2 regions of the Xylophilus sp. PBN-3R genome follow, and region 1 is predicted to be linked to the other one. Evidence: predicted binding sites of a transcription regulator. Region 1 holds the regulator's gene; the other holds the start of a gene.
The links. The regulator LexA, encoded in region 1, represses DNA repair genes until DNA is damaged. The targets are predictions, from matches to a motif close to ACTGTATNNNNATACAGT.
Positions count from the first base shown of each region.

Region 2: the regulator LexA is predicted to act here: its motif matches at 5,633-5,650, upstream of imuA (translesion DNA synthesis-associated protein ImuA).

Region 1 is NZ_CM173225.1:3,190,508-3,199,947, reverse strand. Features, by position in the region: gene AC3ANW_RS15200 (type IV pilus assembly protein FimV) at 1-155, shown strand, start outside; gene AC3ANW_RS15195 (D-2-hydroxyacid dehydrogenase family protein) at 183-1,190, opposite strand; gene AC3ANW_RS15190 (hypothetical protein) at 1,268-1,639, opposite strand; gene lexA (transcriptional repressor LexA) at 1,803-2,498, opposite strand; gene AC3ANW_RS15180 (asparaginase) at 2,591-3,526, shown strand; gene adk (adenylate kinase) at 3,537-4,193, opposite strand; gene kdsB (3-deoxy-manno-octulosonate cytidylyltransferase) at 4,344-5,117, opposite strand; gene AC3ANW_RS15165 (Trm112 family protein) at 5,120-5,302, opposite strand; gene lpxK (tetraacyldisaccharide 4'-kinase) at 5,354-6,406, opposite strand; gene AC3ANW_RS15155 (ExbD/TolR family protein) at 6,403-6,834, opposite strand; gene AC3ANW_RS15150 (MotA/TolQ/ExbB proton channel family protein) at 6,883-7,512, opposite strand; gene AC3ANW_RS15145 (Fe-Mn family superoxide dismutase) at 7,694-8,275, shown strand; gene AC3ANW_RS15140 (hypothetical protein) at 8,352-9,440, opposite strand, start outside.
Region 2 is NZ_CM173225.1:2,014,327-2,023,766, forward strand. Features, by position in the region: gene AC3ANW_RS09565 (acyltransferase family protein) at 1-768, shown strand, start outside; gene AC3ANW_RS09570 (multidrug effflux MFS transporter) at 836-2,017, shown strand; gene AC3ANW_RS09575 (hypothetical protein) at 2,037-2,330, opposite strand; gene AC3ANW_RS09580 (Bug family tripartite tricarboxylate transporter substrate binding protein) at 2,555-3,526, shown strand; gene AC3ANW_RS09585 (ABC transporter ATP-binding protein) at 3,542-5,407, opposite strand; gene imuA (translesion DNA synthesis-associated protein ImuA) at 5,691-6,500, shown strand; gene AC3ANW_RS09595 (DNA polymerase Y subunit UmuC family protein) at 6,469-7,866, shown strand; gene AC3ANW_RS09600 (error-prone DNA polymerase) at 7,859-9,440, shown strand, end outside.

The sequences.
Region 1 (9,440 bases):
CGCAGGATCTTCAGGTTTCGTTCGACGATCTGGCCATTCCCGACACCGAACTCCCGGGTCGTAGCTCACCGGAGGCGGCGGCCGACCCTCACATCATCGATTTCGACATGTTCGATGTTGCCTTGCCGCCGATCGACAAGGAAACCAAACGCTGACGCGGACGCCGGTCCGCTGCAGTCGTTTCAGCGGCGGACCTGCAGCGCGCCAGGGTTCAGGATGTTGGTCGGCGAACCCTTGATGTAGTTCACCACGTTCTCGAACGCTGCGCCGAAATACAACTCGTAGCTGTCCTGTTCCACATATCCGATATGCGGTGTGCAGACGCAGTTTTCCAGGCGCAGCAGGGCGTGGCCCTGAAGCGGCGGTTCCGCTTCGAAGACATCAACGGCACCCATTCCGGGACGGCCCCGGTTGAGCGCGGCGATGAGCGCATCGGTTTCAACCAGTTCGGCACGCGATGTGTTGACGAACAGTGCTGTCGGCTTCATGCGTGACAGATCGTCAAGCGTGATGCTGCCGCGGGTCTCTTCGTTCAGCCGCAGATGCACAGACACGATGTCGCATTGCTCGAAGAACTCCTGGCGCGTGGACGCCACCTGGTAGCCGTCTTCCAGCGCCTTGGCGCGCGAACCTTCTCGGCCCCAGATGCGTACGTTCATGCCGAACGCGCGACCATAGCCGGCAATCAGTTGGCCGATGCGGCCATAACCCCAGACGCCCAGCGTCTTTCCCCTCAAGACCATTCCGACCCCGAAGTTGGGAGGCATGGACGCAGCGCGCAATCCGGACTGCTGCCACGCACCGTGCTTCAGGTTGGCGATGTATTGCGGTACGCGCCGCATCGCCGCCATGATGAGCGCCCAGGTCAGTTCGGCCGGTGCGACTGGCGAGCCGACACCTTCGGCGATGGCGATGCCGCGCTCGGTACAGGCCTCTACATCGATGTGCGGTCCAGCCTTGCCGGTCTGCGCGATGAGCTTGAGACGGGGAAGTTTTTCGACCAGTTGCCGGCTGATCTGCGTGCGTTCCCGTATCAGCACGATGACGTCGGCGTCCCGCAGCCTGACCGACAATTGGCCGATGCCTTTCACCGTATTGGTGAATACCTTTGCGGAGTAGGGGTCCAGGCGGGAGGCACACGGCAGCTTGCGCACCGCATCCTGATAGTCGTCGAGGATCACGATATTCATCTTCGTGATTGTGCCTCGCTACAACGCGGTCTCACGACGGCGCGCTCCGCAAAAACGTGAGTTTTGGTCTGCTGTGTTCAGTTGCTGTTGGCTCTCGGGTCCATCGTGCGCTGGGCCTCGCGGGCCGCGAGGCGATCAAGTTCGGCGCATACATCGGCCATGCGGCCCGATATGACCATGCGCCCCGCACATTGGCGCGAAGTTCCGTCCACCACCTTCAGCACCCGGAGCGCTGGGCGGTTTGGCGGGGAAGGCATCACGATTTCAGCGGCTGGCGGTGGTTCGATACCTGCCCCTGTTGCGGAGATGAGGGCGTTTGAAGAAAGAGGCACCCGGCGCGCGAGCCAGCCGGTGAGCGGAGCCATCCAGTGCCTGCCCGATCGCGGACGCAGCGCCGCGCTGGCGCTGGACGACATGACGGAAACCAGGGAAGAAGCGGCAAATCCCATGTGAAAACTCCTGGGCGACTGGCGCTACGCCATCGCAACGGTGGTTGTCGGACACAGGCAGGATTCAGGAAAGCAAAAACCGCAGCGCGAGGGTTGCCGGGGGGCTTCGCTTCAAACCGAAGCCCCCAACCGAACGCCCGCCACCTCTCGCCGCGGCTTGTGACTACATCAGCATGGTGTTGCGGATGAGACCAACGGCCAGGCCTTCGATTTCGAAGGCCTCGTCCGGGGCCACCATGATGGTGGGATAGTCCGGATTCTCGGCATGCAGTTCGATGCCGCGGGCGGTGCGCTGGAAGCGCTTGACCGTGACCTCTTCACCCAGCCGGGCCACCACGATCTGGCCGTTGCGGGCCTCGCGTGTGGATTGCACGGCCAGCAGGTCACCGTCCATGATGCCCGCATCACGCATCGACATGCCTCGCACCTTGAGCAGGTAGTCAGGCCGGTGCTGGAACAGACTGCCTTCGACGTGGTACGTCTGGTCGACATGTTCCTGCGCCAGGATGGGCGAGCCCGCCGCCACCCGGCCCACCAGCGGCAGAGCCAGCTGGGACAGGCCCGGGATGGCCAGCATCAGCTGCTGCGCCCGGCTGGTGGTGGATTGCAGTGCCGCACCGGCAGAATGCGTGTTCTTGAGCCGGATGCCGCGCGAGGTGCCGCTGACCAGGTCGATGACGCCCTTGCGCGCCAGGGCCTGCAGGTGTTCTTCGGCTGCGTTGGCCGACTTGAAACCGAGTTCTGCAGCGATTTCGGCGCGCGTGGGCGGGGCACCGGTTCTGGCGATGGCGTTCTGGACGAGTTCCAGAATTTGCTGCTGGCGCGCGGTAAGTTTGACGGGGGAAGGCAGGTCGATCATGGCAACTCCGGTAAGCGGGCTGTCTGGATATCCAGTACCTGTATTTTTAAACAGTTTTTTCGCGCTGGCAAGCACCGGCGTTGTGTGAATCGATGAAAATTGTCGTTTTAGGGATGGGCGGGACGATTGCGGGTGTGGGCGATGCTTCGGCGCCGCGCGGTTATCGGTCGGGCGAGGTGTCGGTGGATGCGTTGGTGGCAGGTGCGGGTCTGCCGTTGGCATTCGAGGTGCTGACCGAGCAGGTCGCGCAGGTCGACAGCAAGGACATGGACGGAGCTCTCTGGTTGCAGCTTGCGCTGCGGGTGGCTCACTGGGTCGCACAAGACGACGTGGCCGGCGTGGTGGTGACCCACGGTACTGACACACTGGAAGAAACGGCGTACTTTCTGTCCGCCACGCTGTCCCCTGCAAAGCCGGTGGTGCTGACGGGCGCGATGTATCCCTCCACCCACCGGACGCCCGACGGTCCCGGCAATCTGCGCGATGCATTGATGGTCGCAGCGCATGCTGACTTGCGTGGTGTCCTGGTCATGTTTGCCGGCCGCCTTTTCACGGGGAGCGAGGTTCGAAAGGTGCACCCGCTGCGCCCGGATGCCTTCGAGGCCGGTGATGCTGGTGCGTTGGCACGCGTGGAGAACGGGAGCGTGCTGCAGGAACGCCCATGGCCGATGTCGGATGCAGCCTTTCAACCCAAGGCCCTGGCCGGGCTGGAGGCCTGGCTCGCCGCCCGGCAGCCGTTGCCGTGGGTGGCGTGGATCACCAGCCATGCGGGCGCGACCGGTGCAGAGGTACACGCTTTGCTCGCCGCGGGCGTAAAGGGTCTGGTGGTGGGCGGTACCGGCAATGCCAGCCTGCACCATCGGCTTGAAGAGGCACTCGCGGAAGCAAGATCGCTGGGCGTGCCGGTGGAGATCGGCAGCCGATGCAGCCTGGGGGATGCCGAATCGGTGGTGCCAGGCTCGGCGGAGGCTGCACTGCCGCCCGCCAAGGCCAGGATCGCGATGCAGCTGCGGCTGATCGCGTCTTGACGGGGCTGCTTTAGCTCGACAGGGCTTCGAAGGCCCGGGCGGTGATCTGCTCGACAGAACCTACGCCGCTGATCTTGCGGTACTTGGGCGCGGCCGCAGGGTCCTGCGCTGCCCAACTGGAGTAGTACTCGACCAGCGGACGGGTCTGGGCGCTGTAGACGTCCAGCCGTTTCTGCACGGTCGCTTCCCGGTCGTCTTCGCGCTGGATCAGGTCTTCGCCGGTCTGGTCGTCCTTGCCTTCCACCTTGGGCGGAGCGAATTTGAGGTGATAGGTGCGGCCCGATGCAGGGTGCGAACGGCGACCGCTGATTCGTTCGACGATGTCGCTGAACGGCACGTCGATTTCGAGCACGAAGTCGAGTTTGACGCCGGCGGCTTTCATGGCGTCGGCCTGGGGAATCGTGCGGGGGAAGCCGTCGAACAACACGCCCTTAGCGCAATCGGGCTGGGCGATGCGTTCCTTGACCAGGTTGATGATCAGGTCGTCGCTGACCAGTCCGCCGGACTCCATGATGGCCTTGGCCTGCAGGCCCAGCGGCGTGCCGGCCTTGACTGCTGCGCGCAGCATGTCGCCGGTCGAAATTTGTGGGATGGCGTATTTCTGGCAGATGAAAGCAGCTTGCGTGCCTTTACCGGCGCCCGGCGCGCCCAGCAGAATCAGTCTCATGAAATTCCTCGAATAGTAAAAATCTGTGGCACCGCTGGCCGCACACACTCCCGTGAAGGGGGTGGGCATGGTGCTCTCGCTTGAGTCGAGAATAACATGCACACCTTTCGCGAAACCTTCGCGCCCCAGAGGCAAATGCCCCGGTTTGCCCTAGGTCAGCAGCGCCCTGACACGCTTCAGATCTTCCGCCGTGTCGACGCCCCCGCCGGGTGCTGCTGCTGTTACAAATACAGCGATCCGGCGCCCGTGCCATAGGGCGCGGAGCTGTTCGAGTGCTTCGGTGATTTCCAGAGGAGCCTGTTCGAGGTTCGGAAAAGCCCGCAGGAAACCCACACGGTAAGCGTAGATGCCGACATGCCGCAGTGGTGCTGGCGATGGCAGGACCGCTGCGCCCGGCTGGCTGCCGTCACGTTGCCAGGCGATGGGCGCGCGGCTGAAATAGAGCGCAAGGCCGCTGCGGTCGCACACCACTTTCACGACATTGGGGTTGCAGAAGTCATCGAGCGAATGGATGGGGTGCGCAGCGGTGGCGATGTCGGCTTGCGGACGTTCATGCAGCAACTGCGCGACCGACGCGATGAGCTCGGGCGGCATCAGCGGCTCGTCCCCCTGCACGTTGACGACGATGGCGTCGTCCGGCAGGCCGAGCAGGTCGCAGGCTTCGGCCAGCCGGTCGCTGCCGTTGGCATGGTCCGGCCGGGTCATCAGCGCCTCAATGTCGTGCTGGCGGCAGGCATCGACAATGCGGCGGTCGTCGGCCGCCACGACCGTGCGCGCGGCGCCGGATTTCAGCGCCTGCCGCGCAACACGCACCACCATCGGCAGGCCGCCGATGTCGGCCAGCGGTTTGGCCGGCAGGCGGGTGGAGGCCAGGCGTGCCGGAATCAGCACGGTGAAGGCCGGCGTGGTGGCGCCTGCAGCCATGGTCACAGGCCCAGCTCTTCGTCGCTGAGCGTGCGTGCCTCGACTTCGAGCAGGATGGGAATGCCGTCGCGGATCGGGTAGGCCAGGCGGGCGCTGCGCGACACCAGTTCCTGGCGTTCCAGGTCTACGATGAGCGGACCCTTGGTGACCGGGCAGACCAGCAGTGCGATGAGTTTGCTGTCCATGGGCGAGAGCTTGGTTTTGATGAGAAGGAAGGGATACGGGACGCTGCGCCCTCAACCGGGGTGGCGCGCGCGGGAGGCGGATGATAGCCGGGCATCGACCAGCCGGTCGAAGTAGGCCAGGAAGTCCGGCGCCAGGCTGAACTCCAGCGGCACCGCCAGCGCATCGGGCCGCAGGCGCCAGAGCTTGACGGCATCTTTCTCGGTGCACAGCAGGGTGGTGCGCGGGCCGATGCCGGCGACGGTCGCGACGGTCGCCGCATCGGTTGCGAAGTCGGCGTGGTCCGGCAATGCATGTGTTTCGGACAGCGCCATGCCGCGCTCCTGCAGCATCTCGAAGAAGGCTTCCGGGCGGGCGATGCCCGCCACCGCGGCGACCGGCCCGGTCTGGCCGAGCGACACCATCGGCACCAGCCGGCCGTCGTTGCCGATGGCTTCGTCGGCCAGTTGCCGCTCGCCGCGGAATCCACCAAAGGCCGGCTGCTGCCCGGTGTGCAGCACCATGTCGACCGTTCGTGGCCAGGGTTCACGCAAAGGCCCGGCCGGCAGCAGCCAGCCATTGCCGGCGCCACGGTCGTCGAACACGCAGATCTCGATGTCGCGGGCCAGCGCGACATGTTGCAGCCCGTCGTCGCAGACCAGCACCTGGACCTCGGGATGCAGAGTCAGCAGCCGTTGCGCGACGGCGGTGCGATTGCGGCCGACGAACACCGGCGCGCCGATGCGCCGGCGAATCAGCAGCGGTTCGTCACCCACCGCGACCGGGTCGGATTGCGGTTGCACTTCCAGCCCTTCGTCGTCGTCGCCTGGCGGAGGTTTGCGTCCGTAGCCGCGCGACACCACACCGGCCACGATTCCGCGTGCGGCCAGGTGTCCGACCAGGGCCATCACCACCGGCGTCTTGCCGGCGCCACCGGCGATCACATTTCCGACCACCACGACCGGTACCGGCAGGCGGGTAGCCCTCAGCAGGCCGAAGCGGTAGGCGGTCTTGCGCGCCGCCCACACGGCGCGATAGATCTGGGAAACAGGCCACAGCAGGCGGGCGACCGGCCCGCGTTGCGACCATTGCGCCAGCAGGCGGCGGGCCGGCGTCTGGCCGGTCACCGTGCGGTGGAGCCCGAGGCCGGGCGCTGGGTGGCAAAGGTGATCTGGCCCAGTCCGGCCCGACGCGCGGCTTCCATCACCGTGATGACACTCTGGTGCGATGCATTGGCGTCGGCGCTGATCACCACGATGCTCTGCGGTCCGGCCTGGGCGGCGACGGTCAGCGCCTGGCTCAGGGATTCGACTGCCGTATTGGTGACGCGCTGGTTGTTGACGGTCATGCGACCGTCGCTGTTGACGGACACCCGCACTTCCTTGGGATAGTCGCGCTGGGCCTGGCTGTCGGCCACCGGCAGGCGCAGCTGGATCTCGGTGAAGCGGCTGTAGGTGGTGGACAGCATCAGAAAGATGAGCACCACCAGCAGCACGTCGATGAACGGGATCAGGTTGATCTCCGGTTCGTCGCGTTCACCGGCGCGGAAATTCATGCGCGAACGGGAGCGGAAGTTCAGGGCCATGCGGAATATCGCCTTCGATCAGCCGCGGCGCATGTGCGTGATGTGGCGCACGAAACGTTCGGCCGCCAGTTCCAGCGTCAGCAGGTGCGAATCGACCCGGCCACGGAAGTAGCGCCAGCAGATCAGCGAGGGAATCGCCACGATGAGGCCGAAAGCCGTGTTGTAGAGCGCGATAGAGATGCCCTGCGCCAGTTGTGCCGGGTTGGTGCCGCCGCCGGCTGCCGCCGTCTGCGAACCGAAGATCTCGATCATGCCGATGACGGTGCCCAGCAGGCCGAGCAGCGGCGCGGCCGAGGCGATGGTGCCCAGCGCGCCCAGGTAGCGTTCGAGCCGGTGCGCGACCCTGCGGCCGGCTGCCTCGATGGCCGAACGGAGGTCTTCCTCGCTGCCGCCGGGCTGGCTGTTGATCGAGCGGAAGCCTGCCGCCAGCACTTCTCCCAGGGCGGAGTTCTGCTCCAGTTGCACGATCACGTCCATGGTGGGAACCGTGCGGTTCGACACCGCGATGGCTTCGTCCAGCAGGCGCGGCGGTGCCACCCTGGCGGTGCGCAGGCTGATCGCCCGTTCGAAAACCAGGGCCAGGGCCACGATCGAGCAGACCAGCAGCGGCCAGATCGGCCAGCCAGCCGCTTGAATGATGGAAAACAAGAACGATCCCCCGTGTCTTTGACGGCGGCGATTATCGCCCACGCCCGTCGGACGCCAGCCGTAGGCGGGTGACCGGACGGCGGCGCCCCGGGTTTCCTGGTGGCATCTTGTCACGGGCTGAGAGCTTTCATGGGCGCTGCCTACAATCGTCGTTCCCCACAACGAATCCCTCAGAGGAAACATGGAACATACCCTGCCGCCGCTGCCGTACGCGATCGACGCGCTCGCTCCTGAATATTCGAAGGAAACCCTCGAATACCACTACGGCAAGCACCACAACGCCTACGTCGTGAACCTCAACAACCTGCAAAAGGGCACGGAGTTCGAAACCATGTCCCTCGAGGACATCATCAAGAAGTCGTCCGGCGGCATCTACAACAACTCGGCCCAGATCTGGAACCACACCTTTTTCTGGAACTGCATGGCCCCGCAAGGCGGCGGCGAGCCATCCGGTGCCCTGGCCGAAGCCATCACCGCGAAGTGGGGCAGCTACGCCTCCTTCAAGGAAGCCTTCGTCAAGTCGGCCGTGGGCAACTTCGGTTCGGGCTGGACCTGGCTGGTGAAGAAGACCGACGGTTCGGTAGACATCGTCAACACCGGCGCAGCCGGCACGCCTCTGACCACCGCGGACAAGGCGCTGCTGACGGTCGACGTCTGGGAACATGCCTATTACATCGACTACCGCAACCTGCGCCCGAAATTCGTCGAGACCTTCCTCGAAAAACTGGTCAACTGGAAGTTCGCCGAAGCCAACTTCGCCTGACCAGGGTTCTGGCGAACAAAAAAGGGCCGGACTTTTGTCCGGCCCTTTTTTTGTCCGTCCGCTCGATCCGCCGGGCTTATGGTTGCGTTGTGGGCTGCGCCAGGTCGGCGCTGACACCGAACGATACGCGGAACGCATGGTTGAAGATGCGGGCCCACATATTGCGTTTTTCGGCCTCCACGGTGTCGTCGGTATAGCTGTCGGCTGCGATCCAGTGGGCCAGGTCGGTGGTGTGGCGTACCACTGTCGGGTGGGAGTCGCTGCGGCCGAGAACAATTTCCGTCGTGTTCAGGTAAGCCTTGCGTATCGTCGTCAGTACGGCGTTGCGCGGTATGGCGATGTTCTCCTGGTCGCTGGCAAGCAGGGTGTGCGGCAATACACGGTGCAGGCGTTCCGGCTCGTGCAGCCGTGGAATGGAAACACAGGGAAAGGTCTTCACCAGGTCTTCCATGTTCGTGAACTGGACCAGCCCCATCGACAGGCGGGCTGCATCGACGGGGTCGGCAGACAGTTGAGGCAGGCGGGTAGCGGCCGTCGCTTCGAACTGTTTCAGGTCGTCCAGGGCCTTGTGGCGGGCGCGGATGGCCTCCTGGCCAATGAGCGGGTAACGCGGCGGCACGAACGCCGGTCGGTGTCCGCTGCTTCGGGCTGCGGCCGGATCCGAATCGCCAGGTCGGGAGGTCGGAGACAAACGGCTGCGTTCCCCGGCCGCGACAGCGCGGGCGTCTTTCTGGGCGTCTGCGATGGCCTCGTCGAGCAGTTGCTTCTGGCGGGGCACCAGCGGGAACACCGGCGGCGCCCGCAAGGCTTCGTCCTGCAGGAAACCCAGGAGATCGTTGGCCCGAAAGTTCAACGCCGCCTCGACTGCCGTCGCACTCACGCGGGCGCGCTCCATACGTTCCACGACGGTAGGTGTGGCGAGCTGGCGTTTCGCCTTCGTCAGCCGGGAATCGAGCAGCTCCGATGCCTGACGCATGGCGTCGAGAGCGGCTCCGAGTTGCCGGAGTGTGCGGTCGTCCATGCCCGCGGCCAACAACTCGCGCATGGTGGCCGTCCGCCACTCCGCGAGTGCGCCGTCACGCTGGGGCAGGGCGCGGAGCTGTGCCGAATGCCATAGGGTGACGTACTGGATCAGGATGTCCTTCGGCGGATGTCTCGACAGTGC
Region 2 (9,440 bases), 1.2 Mb from region 1:
CGGCCCTGGCTGCCCGGTCCGCTGGTTCCCGATGCACCGCATGAATCACAGCTGCTGGCGCACGGGCTGTTCCTGCAGGACCTGCTGGGTTCCGAGGCGCTGTCGGCCGGCGTCTGGTACGTGGCCATCGACTTCCAGTTGTTCGCGGCCACGGTGCTGCTGCTCTTCGCTGCGCAACGCTGGTCGCGCCGGCCGGCGCTGACGGCCTTCTGGCTGGTACTGGGCATCGCCAGCGGCTCGCTGGTGTGGTTCAACCGGCATCCTGAACTGGACCCGACGGCGCTGTACTTCTTCGGTGCGTACGGCCTGGGCATCCTGGCCTGCTGGGGCGCGACCTCGCAGCGGCCGTGGCAGTGGATGGCCGGCATCGCCGTGCTGGGCGGGGTGGCGCTGGCCATCGACTTCCGTGCCCGCATCGCCATCGCGCTGGTCGCCGCGCTGATGCTGGTGTGGACCCAGGCGCGCCAGGAGTCGCAGGGCGTGGACTGGCAACCGCCGCGGCCCATCGCGGCGCTGGGCCGCATCGGGCGCATCTCTTATTCGGTGTTCCTCATCCACTTTCCGATCCTGCTGTGCGTGGGCGCGCTGGTGCATCACCTGTGGCCGACCGCGCCGGTGGTCAACGCCCTGGGCATGCTGGCGGTGTTCGGCCTGGCCTTGCTGGCCGGCCTGCTGCTGCACCGGACGGTCGAATCGCGCGCCACCGGGCCGGGCCGCCTGTTGCTGGCGATGGTGTCCATCCTGTGTCTGGGTGCCGTCCTGAGGTGATACGGGCGATGGCCTGCGGGTAAGCCCTGGTTTGGGTATGCTCGCGGGCCTTCTTTTCGACCCCTCAATGAAAAACAATTTTTTGCGCGCCGCACTGGTGCTGGGCCTGCTGCAGGCCATCGGTCCTTTTGCGATCGACATGTACCTGCCGGCGTTGCCGTCCATCGGCCAATCGCTGAACGCGTCGGCGCTGGCTGTGCAGATGAGCCTGATGGCCTTCTTCATTTCGCTGGGCGTGGGCCAACTGATCTACGGTCCGGTTTCGGACATGTACGGCCGCAAGCTGCCACTGTATTTCGGCCTGATCCTGTTCGCCGTCGGCAGCGTGGGCTGCGCCCTGGCGCCGGATATCCAGACCCTGGTCGCCCTGCGTTTCATCCAGGGATTGGGCGCCTGCGCCGGCATGGTGGTGCCGCGCGCCATCGTGCGCGACCTTCATACAGGCAACGAAGCGGCGCGCCTGATGTCGCTGCTGATGCTGGTCTTCAGTGTGTCGCCCATCCTGGCGCCGCTCGCCGGCAGCTTGGTGATCGAGTTCTTCGGCTGGCGCGGCGTGTTCTGGACGGTGCTGGTCGCTTCCCTGCTGGGCCTGGTGCTGCTAGGCACCAGCCTGCCGGAAACCCGGCCGCCTGAAGAGCGTCTGGGCAGCAGCGTGCGCGGTGCCGTGGCCGCCTATGCGCAACTGCTGCAAGACCGCCATTTCCTGGGCCTGGTGTTCATCGGCGCATTCGGCATGTCGAGCTTCTTTGCCTATCTGGCGCATTCGTCCTTCGTGCTGATCGACCATTACGGGCTGACGCCGCGCCAGTACAGCCTGGCGTTCTCGCTGAATGCGGCGTCGTTCATCGGCGTGTCGCAGTTCACCGGAAAACTCAGCCGCCGTTTCGGCTTGAAGCGGCTGGTGTCCGGTGCCGTCGCCGGTTTCACTGTCACCATGGTCGTGCTGGCCGCATTGAGCGTGGCAGGCGTCGGCAACCTGCCGGTGATGGTGGCGTTGCTGTTCGTGGGCTACGGATTTCTGGGTCTCATCGTGCCGACCACCGCGGTGCTGGCGCTGGAAGACCACGGTGCCATCGCCGGCACCGCATCGGCCCTGATGGGCACCCTGCAGTTCGTCACCGGAGCGGTGGTGGTGACGATCTCGGGCCTTTTCCTGGACGGAACCGCCCGGCCGATGCTGGTGGCGATCGCCGCCTGTGCGGTGGCGGCCTACCTGATGACCCGGCTGACACTCGGACGCCGGGCCTGAGCAGGTTCCTTCCGGCTCTTCAGCCAGCGGCAATCGCGGGTGGGGTGGCGACCGGGCCACCCACGAAATAACGCGCGGCGATCAGCAGCGCACCAGCGCCGACCAGCGCGCCGACGAATGCGCCCATGGCTTCCTGGTCCCAGAGCTTCATGCCCTGGCCGGCGAAACTCACCGCCAGCGCGCCGACGATGCCGATGCCGCAGGCCAGCAGCAGGGCTTTCAGACCGGTGGCCAGGCGCATGGGATGGAAGGCGTTCATCAACATGCCCAGGATGAAACCTGCGAACAAAGTCCAGAAAAGACCGACGGTCATGAAATTCCCCTTGAAAACAGCCGTGCGCGGGCAGCACCCAGACGGATGTGTCGGGGTGGGGCGAGACTAGGCTTCTCCGATGCGGGTGCCACGCGGGTAAGTGCCCGGTCATCGCGGATGAATACCCTATGGCCGGGTATTCGGACAGGCAGGTACGAACATTGCGGCGAGTTAAATTCGTGACCGGTCACCTTTTTCGTCATTCTTCAATTTCTTCCAGCCGCATGAATCCCGCTCGTCTGCTTCGAGGCATCGCTCTCACTTTTTGTCTGGGTGCCGTATCCGCCTGCATGGCCCAGGCTTATCCCAACAAACCGATCCGGCTGATCGTTCCCTTCCCGGCCGGCGGCGCCACCGACCTGTTCGCCCGCACCCTCGCGCCGAAGATCGCCGAAAAGCTCGGCGGCTCGATCGTCATCGACAACAAACCCGGCGCGGGCGGAGTGATCGGCTCCGACCTGGCGGCCAAAGCCCCGTCGGACGGTTACACGCTGCTGCTGACGACCACCAGCACCCATTCCATCGGCCCGGCGCTGGGTGCGAAGATGCCTTTCGACCCGGTGCGCGACTTCACGCCCATCGCCCACGTGGGCGACGCGCCCTCGGTCATGCTGGTGCCCAGCAATTCGCCCGCCCACACGGTGCGTGAGTGGATCGACTACGCAAAAAAGAACCCTGGCAAGCTCAACTACGCATCCAGCGGCAACGGCACCATCGTGCAATTGACGGCCGAACTGTTCAAGGCGCAGGCAGGCGTGTTCGTCACCCACATCCCGTACAAGGGCACCGCGCTGGCCATGCCCGACCTGATCGCCGGCAACATCGACGTGTTGTTCGATTCGCTGCCCACCGGCATGCCCCACGTGCGCGACGGACGCCTGCGCGCGCTGGGTGTGACCACCCTCAAGCGCAGCCCGCTGGCGCCCAACCTGCAACCCATCGCCGAGGTGTTGCCGGGTTATGAATCCAACACCTGGTTCGGCATCTACGGTCCCAGGGCATTGCCGGCCGAACTGGTGACCCGCATCAACAGCGCCGCGAATCAGGTGCTGGCCGACCCGGAGGTGAAAACCAAGCTGGCCAGTCTGGGCGTCGAGCCTGCGGGCGGAACGCCGCAGCAGTTCGCCACGATGGTCGCGGTGGATGCTGCCAAGTGGAAGAAGATCGTCCTGGAGCGAAAGATCTCGAACGATTGAAAAGGGGCCGGCCTGTCAGTCCTCGACGGACTCCCCCAGGAACCCGCCGCTCTGATGCGCCCACAGGCGCGCATAGATCCCGCCCGCGGCCATCAGCGTGCGGTGATCGCCCACCTCGGCAACGCGCCCGCCGTCCAGCACCACCAGCCGGTCCATCGCGGCAATCGTCGACAGCCTGTGCGCGATGGCGATGACGGTCTTGCCTTCCATCAGCCGGTAAAGGCTTTGCTGGATCGCCGCTTCCACTTCCGAGTCGAGTGCGCTGGTGGCTTCGTCCAGCAGCAGGATGGGCGCGTCCTTCAGCATCACGCGGGCGATGGCGATGCGTTGCCGCTGGCCTCCCGACAGCTTGACGCCGCGTTCGCCCACATGGGCGTCGTAACCGGTGCGTCCCTTGGCGTCCGACAACTGGCCGATGAAACCGGCGGCTTCGGCCCGTTCCGCCGCATGGCGGATGGCGGCATCGTCGGCATCCGGCCGGCCGTAGGCGATGTTGTCGCGCACCGAGCGGTGCAGCAGCGAGGTGTCCTGCGTGACCATGCCGATGTTGGCGCGCAGGCTGTCCTGGGTGATGCCGGCGATGTCCTGGCCGTCGATGAGGATGCGGCCGTTGTCGAGTTCATAGAACCGCAGCAGCAGGTTGACCAGCGTCGATTTGCCTGCACCCGAACGGCCGACCAGGCCGATTTTTTCACCCGGCTTCACGACCAGGTCCAGGCCGTCGACGATGGGGCGGGGCGGCGGTGCGTCTGCCGGTGCGTTGGCCGCCACCGGGTAAGAGAAACGCATGTTCTCGAAACGCACCTCGCCGCGCGGCACGGCAAGGGCCGGGGCGGCTGGCGCGTCCAGCACGGCCTGTGGGGTGGACAGCGTCTTGATACCGTCCTGCACGGTGCCGACGTTTTCGAACATGCTGCTCAGCTGCCACATGATCCAGTGGGCCATGCCGTTCAGCCGCAAGGCCATGGCGGTGGCCGCGGCGATGGCGCCCACACCGACCAGGCTGTGGGTCCAGAGCCAGAGCGAACAGCCGGCCACGCCGATGATGAGCGACATCGACAGGGCATGGTTGACGGTCTCGAAGCTGCTGACCAGCCGCATCTGCGCAAAACCGGTGCCCTGGAATTCCCGCATGGCTTCGCGGGCGAAGCCGGCCTCGCGCTGCGAATGCGAGAACAGCTTGACGGTGGCGATGTTGGTGTAGGCGTCGCTCACACGGCCGGTCATGAGCGAGCGGGCATCGGCCTGTTCGCGGCCGACCCTGGCGACGCGCGGCACGAAATACACACAGGCCGAGGCATAGGCCACCAGCCAGACGGCGAAGGGCAGCACCAGACGAATGTCGAAGGCGGCTGCGAACACCATGATGGTGACGATGTAGATCAGCATGCCGACCACCACTTCGCATACGGTGAAGATGAGGTCGCGTACCGCCAGGGCGGTCTGCATCATGCGGGAGGTGATGCGGCCCGAGAACTCGTCCTGGTAGAAGGTCATGCTCTGGCCGAGCAGCAGTCGGTGGAAGTTCCAGCGCAGGCGCATCGGGAAGTTGATGGCCAGGGCCTGGTGCTGCACCGTGGTCTGCAGCCATACCACCCCCACGCTGGCCGCGATGACCACCGCCAGCAGGGTCAGCAACGGGCCGCGCTGTGCCCACAGGTCTGCGGGCTGGGTCTGGCCCAGCCAGTCGACCACCCGGCCCAGAGCGGCGAACAGCACCGCATCGAACACGCCGATGGCGGCGGTGAGCAGCATCAGCAGCAATACCCAGCCGCGCGAGCCTTCGGTGCAGCGCCAGATGAAGGCTGCGAAGGAACGCGGCGGCAGGGACGGCGCGCCAGGCGGGAAAGCCTGCACCCGCGACTCGAAAAAGCCGAACAGTCCCGAGGGTCTTGGAGAGTCGGGCGGAGTGGAATTTAGGGATTCTGGCGTTCGGGACAAACGGAAACTTTCTGGAGTGAACCATCACTATGCCAACGATGTGTGCAGGGATGGCGGGCCGGGAACGGTACGAAAGGACCGTGGCCTCTGGATGACAGGCAATTTTCGCGCACCTCGCCGGTGCCTGCGTAAAAAAGCATGGACGCCCCTATCGCAGATGGCGTTACTGTATAAAAATACAGGTGTCCGTGGTTTTTCCTCTCATTCTTTTTGTCTCGCTCTCATGTCCCTCGCTGCCTTCGATGCCCATGCCGCCGCCCAGCCTGATGGCTTCAGGCAGGTCTGGCGCGCCGAATCGCTTGCGCGGGCCGAGGGTGCGGTTGAATCCAGCGGGTTCGCCGCCCTCGATGCCGAACTGCCTGGTGGCGGTTGGCCCGTGGGGGCCATGACCGAGGTGCTGCATTCCGGCCCCGAGACCTTTGCCTGGCCGCTGTTGTTGCCGGCCCTGGGCCGTGCGGTGGCGGCGCAAGAGCGGCCGGTGGCGATGATCGGTGCGCCTTACCAGCCCTTCAGCCCGGCACTGGCCGCGCAGGGGGTGCCGCCGGAGGCCTTGTTGTGGGTGCGGTGCGATGCGCCCCAGGCGCGCCTGTGGGCCTGCGAACAGGCGCTGCGCTGCGCCGATGTAGCGGCGGTGCTGGCCTGGCTGCCGCAGGCGCGGGTGGGTGAACTGCGAAGGCTGCAGCTGGCGGCCGCGCAGTTTGATCGGTTGCTGTGGGTGTTCCGACCCGCCGCGCAGGCCGGCCATGCATCGCCCGCCCGTCTGCGCCTGCTGGTCGAAGGGGGCGATACGCCCGACCAGTTGTCCATCCACCTGCTCAAACGGCGCGGTCCGCCGCTGGCCGCACCCGTGTCGGTGGCGGCGCATCCGCCGCGGCTGGCGGCGGTGCTGGCTGCCGCGCGGCAACGGCGGGACACACGCCAGCCCGGTGTTGTCACGGCGCCTGTCGCTTCGGCCGGAGTCACCGTCCTTCGCCTGGTGCTGCCACCCAAGGAGACCGCCAATGCGCTGGATCGCCCTGCAGTGGCAGCTTGAACACGCTCCGGTGGTGCCGGGTGAGCCCCTGCCGCCGGATGCGACCCTGCCCACCCGCGAGGCGCTGGGCTGGTGGGCGCTGCAGTTCACGCCGCGTGTGGCCTGGCTCGACGAGGCATTGCTGCTGGAGGTGTCGGCCTGCGAACGTCTATGGGGTGGCCCGCGCGGGCTGGTGGCGGCCATGCTGTCGAGCAACCCGGCACCCGAAGCCCGCCTGTTGCGGGCCGACGGCAGCAGCAGCGTCACGGCGCTGGCTCGGCTGCGGCTCTTTGCCGCGGATCGGCGTCCGCCAGCCGATGTCCCTGCCGACCTGCCGCTGTGCACACTCAGCGCGGCCCGGCCACATCTGGACATGCTGGAACGCCTGGGCTGCCTGCGTTGGGGAGACGTCGAAAAACTGCCGCGTGCCGGTGTGGCGCGGCGTTTCGGCATCCCGCTGCGCGAGGCGCTCGACGTCGCCTGGCTGCGTCGGCCCGAGGTGTTTCCCTGGCTGCAATTGCCTGAGCATTTCGAACTGAAGCTCGAATTGCCGGCACTGGCCGAAAGAGCGCCCGAACTGATGTGGTCGGCCGGCCGGCTGCTGAAGTCGTTGCAGATCTGGCTGCGTGCCCGCCATCGCGGTGTGCTGGCCCTCGAACTGCAATGGACACTCGACCTGAAACGTATCGACGGCGTGGACCTGCCGCCGTTCCAGGAGCTCCTTCTGCGCACCGCCGAGCCGCTGCAGGACACGGCACACATCCAGCGCCTGATGGGCGAGAAGCTGGCCCTTCAGAAGATGCTCGCGCCGGCCAGCTGGCTGCGCCTGCGCTCGCTTGAAACCGCGCCCTGGGGGGGCGCAAGCTTCAGTTTCCTGCCCGAGGACAACCGCAAGGGCGATGCGCTGCATGAACTGGTCGAACGCCTCAGCGCGCGGCTGGGCGAGGGCAGCGTGCTGGCCGCCGTGCCCCAGGCCGACCACCGGCCCGACGGCATGCAGCAGTGGTTGCCGGCACGTTCGAACCTGCGCCGCTTTCTCGGTAAGACCGCACCTGGCAAGCCGTCGCCGGTCCGCCGCGACGTGCAGGCCGACGGCATCTACCCCGGCTGGCTGCTGCCCGACCCGTTGCGCCTGGAAACCCGCCAGGGCAAGCCGCTGTGGCGCGGCCTGCTGCGCACCGTGGCGGGCCCGCAGCGGCTGGAGACCGGCTGGTGGACATCGCCCGACGGCAAGGCTCCGCAACGTGCGGTGCGTGACTATTTCATTGCCGAGAGTCCTGGTGCGGGTCTGGTGTGGATTTTCCAGGAACTGCATCGGCAGCGCGACATGCCGGTCGAACTGGAAACCGAAGGCGGCGACTGGTTCCTGCACGGCCTGTATGCCTGAAAAGGAAGTCAGCCTGCAGGGGCGGCCCGATCCGCCTTCGGTGCTGCGGTTTCCTGTGCCCGCACGCCCGCCCGCCGTCGAGGCAGCCCTGGCGCCGCCTTTTTCCGTTCTCTATACCGAGCTTCACTGCATCAGCAACTTCAGTTTCCAGCGCGGCGCCTCGCACCCGGACGAACTGGTGATGCGCGCGCTCAAGCTGGGTTACCAGGGCATCGCCATCACCGACGAATGTTCGGTGGCAGGTGTGGTGCGGGCCTGGGACAGCCTGCGGCAGTTCAACCGCGACCTGCCCGAACCGGTCGAATTGCAACTGCTGTACGGGGCCGAGTTCCTGCTGGAAGACGGTGCCCGCCTGGTCGCCATCGCCCGCGACCTGGACGGCTGGGGGGGCCTGTGCCAGGCCATCTCCGCGGCGCGCATGGCGGCCGAAAAAGGCCGGTACGACATCCGCGCCATCGACTGGCGTTTGCTGGCGGGCTGCGAACGTATCTACCTGCCGGTACGCAAGGTCGACACGGTGTCGGTCGACCTGTCGGCCACCTGCGAGCGTTTCGGTGCAGACGGGCTTTGGCTGGGCGTCGAACTGCTTTGCGACTTCGACGACGACCTGTGGTTATCGATGCTGCAGCAGGCGGGCGAAGCGGCCGGCGTGCCGCTGCTGGCCTGCGGTGACGTGCACATGCACGCGGCCGGCCGCAAGCCCTTGCAGGACGTGATCTCGGCGGTGCGCGAAGGCCGGACGGTGGGCGACTGCGGTTTTGCACTGCAACGCAATGCCCAGCGTTACCTGCGGCCGCTGGACCGGCTGGAAACGCTGTACCCGTCCGAACTTCTGCAGGCCACCCAGGTGCTGGCGGCGCGCTGCAGTTTCCGGATGGAACAGATTTCCTACCGCTACCCCAAGGAAAGCGTGCCGCCCGGGCTGTCCCCCGGACAGGCGCTCAACCGCCTGGTGCTTGCCGGTGTCCGGCGGCGTTATCCGGATGGCTCTTCGCGCAAGCTGCGGGTCCAGATCCTGAAGGAACTGCGGCTCATCGCCTTCAAGAAATACGAGATGTACTTCCTGACGGTCGAGGACATCGTGAGGTTCGCCCGGGACGAACACATCCTCTGCCAGGGCCGCGGCTCGGCCGCCAATTCGGTGGTCTGCTACTGCCTCGGCATCACCGAGGTGCGGCCGGACGATTCGAACCTGCTGTTCGAACGTTTCATCAGCAAGGAACGAAACGAGCCGCCCGACATCGACGTCGACTTCGAGCACCAGCGGCGCGAGGAAGTCATCCAGTACATCTATGAAAAGTACGGCCGCGACCGCGCCGCCATCGCGGCCACCGTGGTGCGTTATCGGTCACGCATGGCCATCCGCGATGTGGGCGCGGCCCTGGGCGTGCCCGAGCCGCTGATCGACGCCTTCGCCAAGGACCACTACTGGTTCGACAAGGACATCCTGGAAAAACAACTGGTCGAGGTACAGGCCCGGACCGGGGTGTCGGCGCCTCAGCCCCTGGTCGACCATTGGCTCGAACTGACCCATCAGCTGCGAGGTTTTCCGCGCCACCTCAGCCAGCACGTGG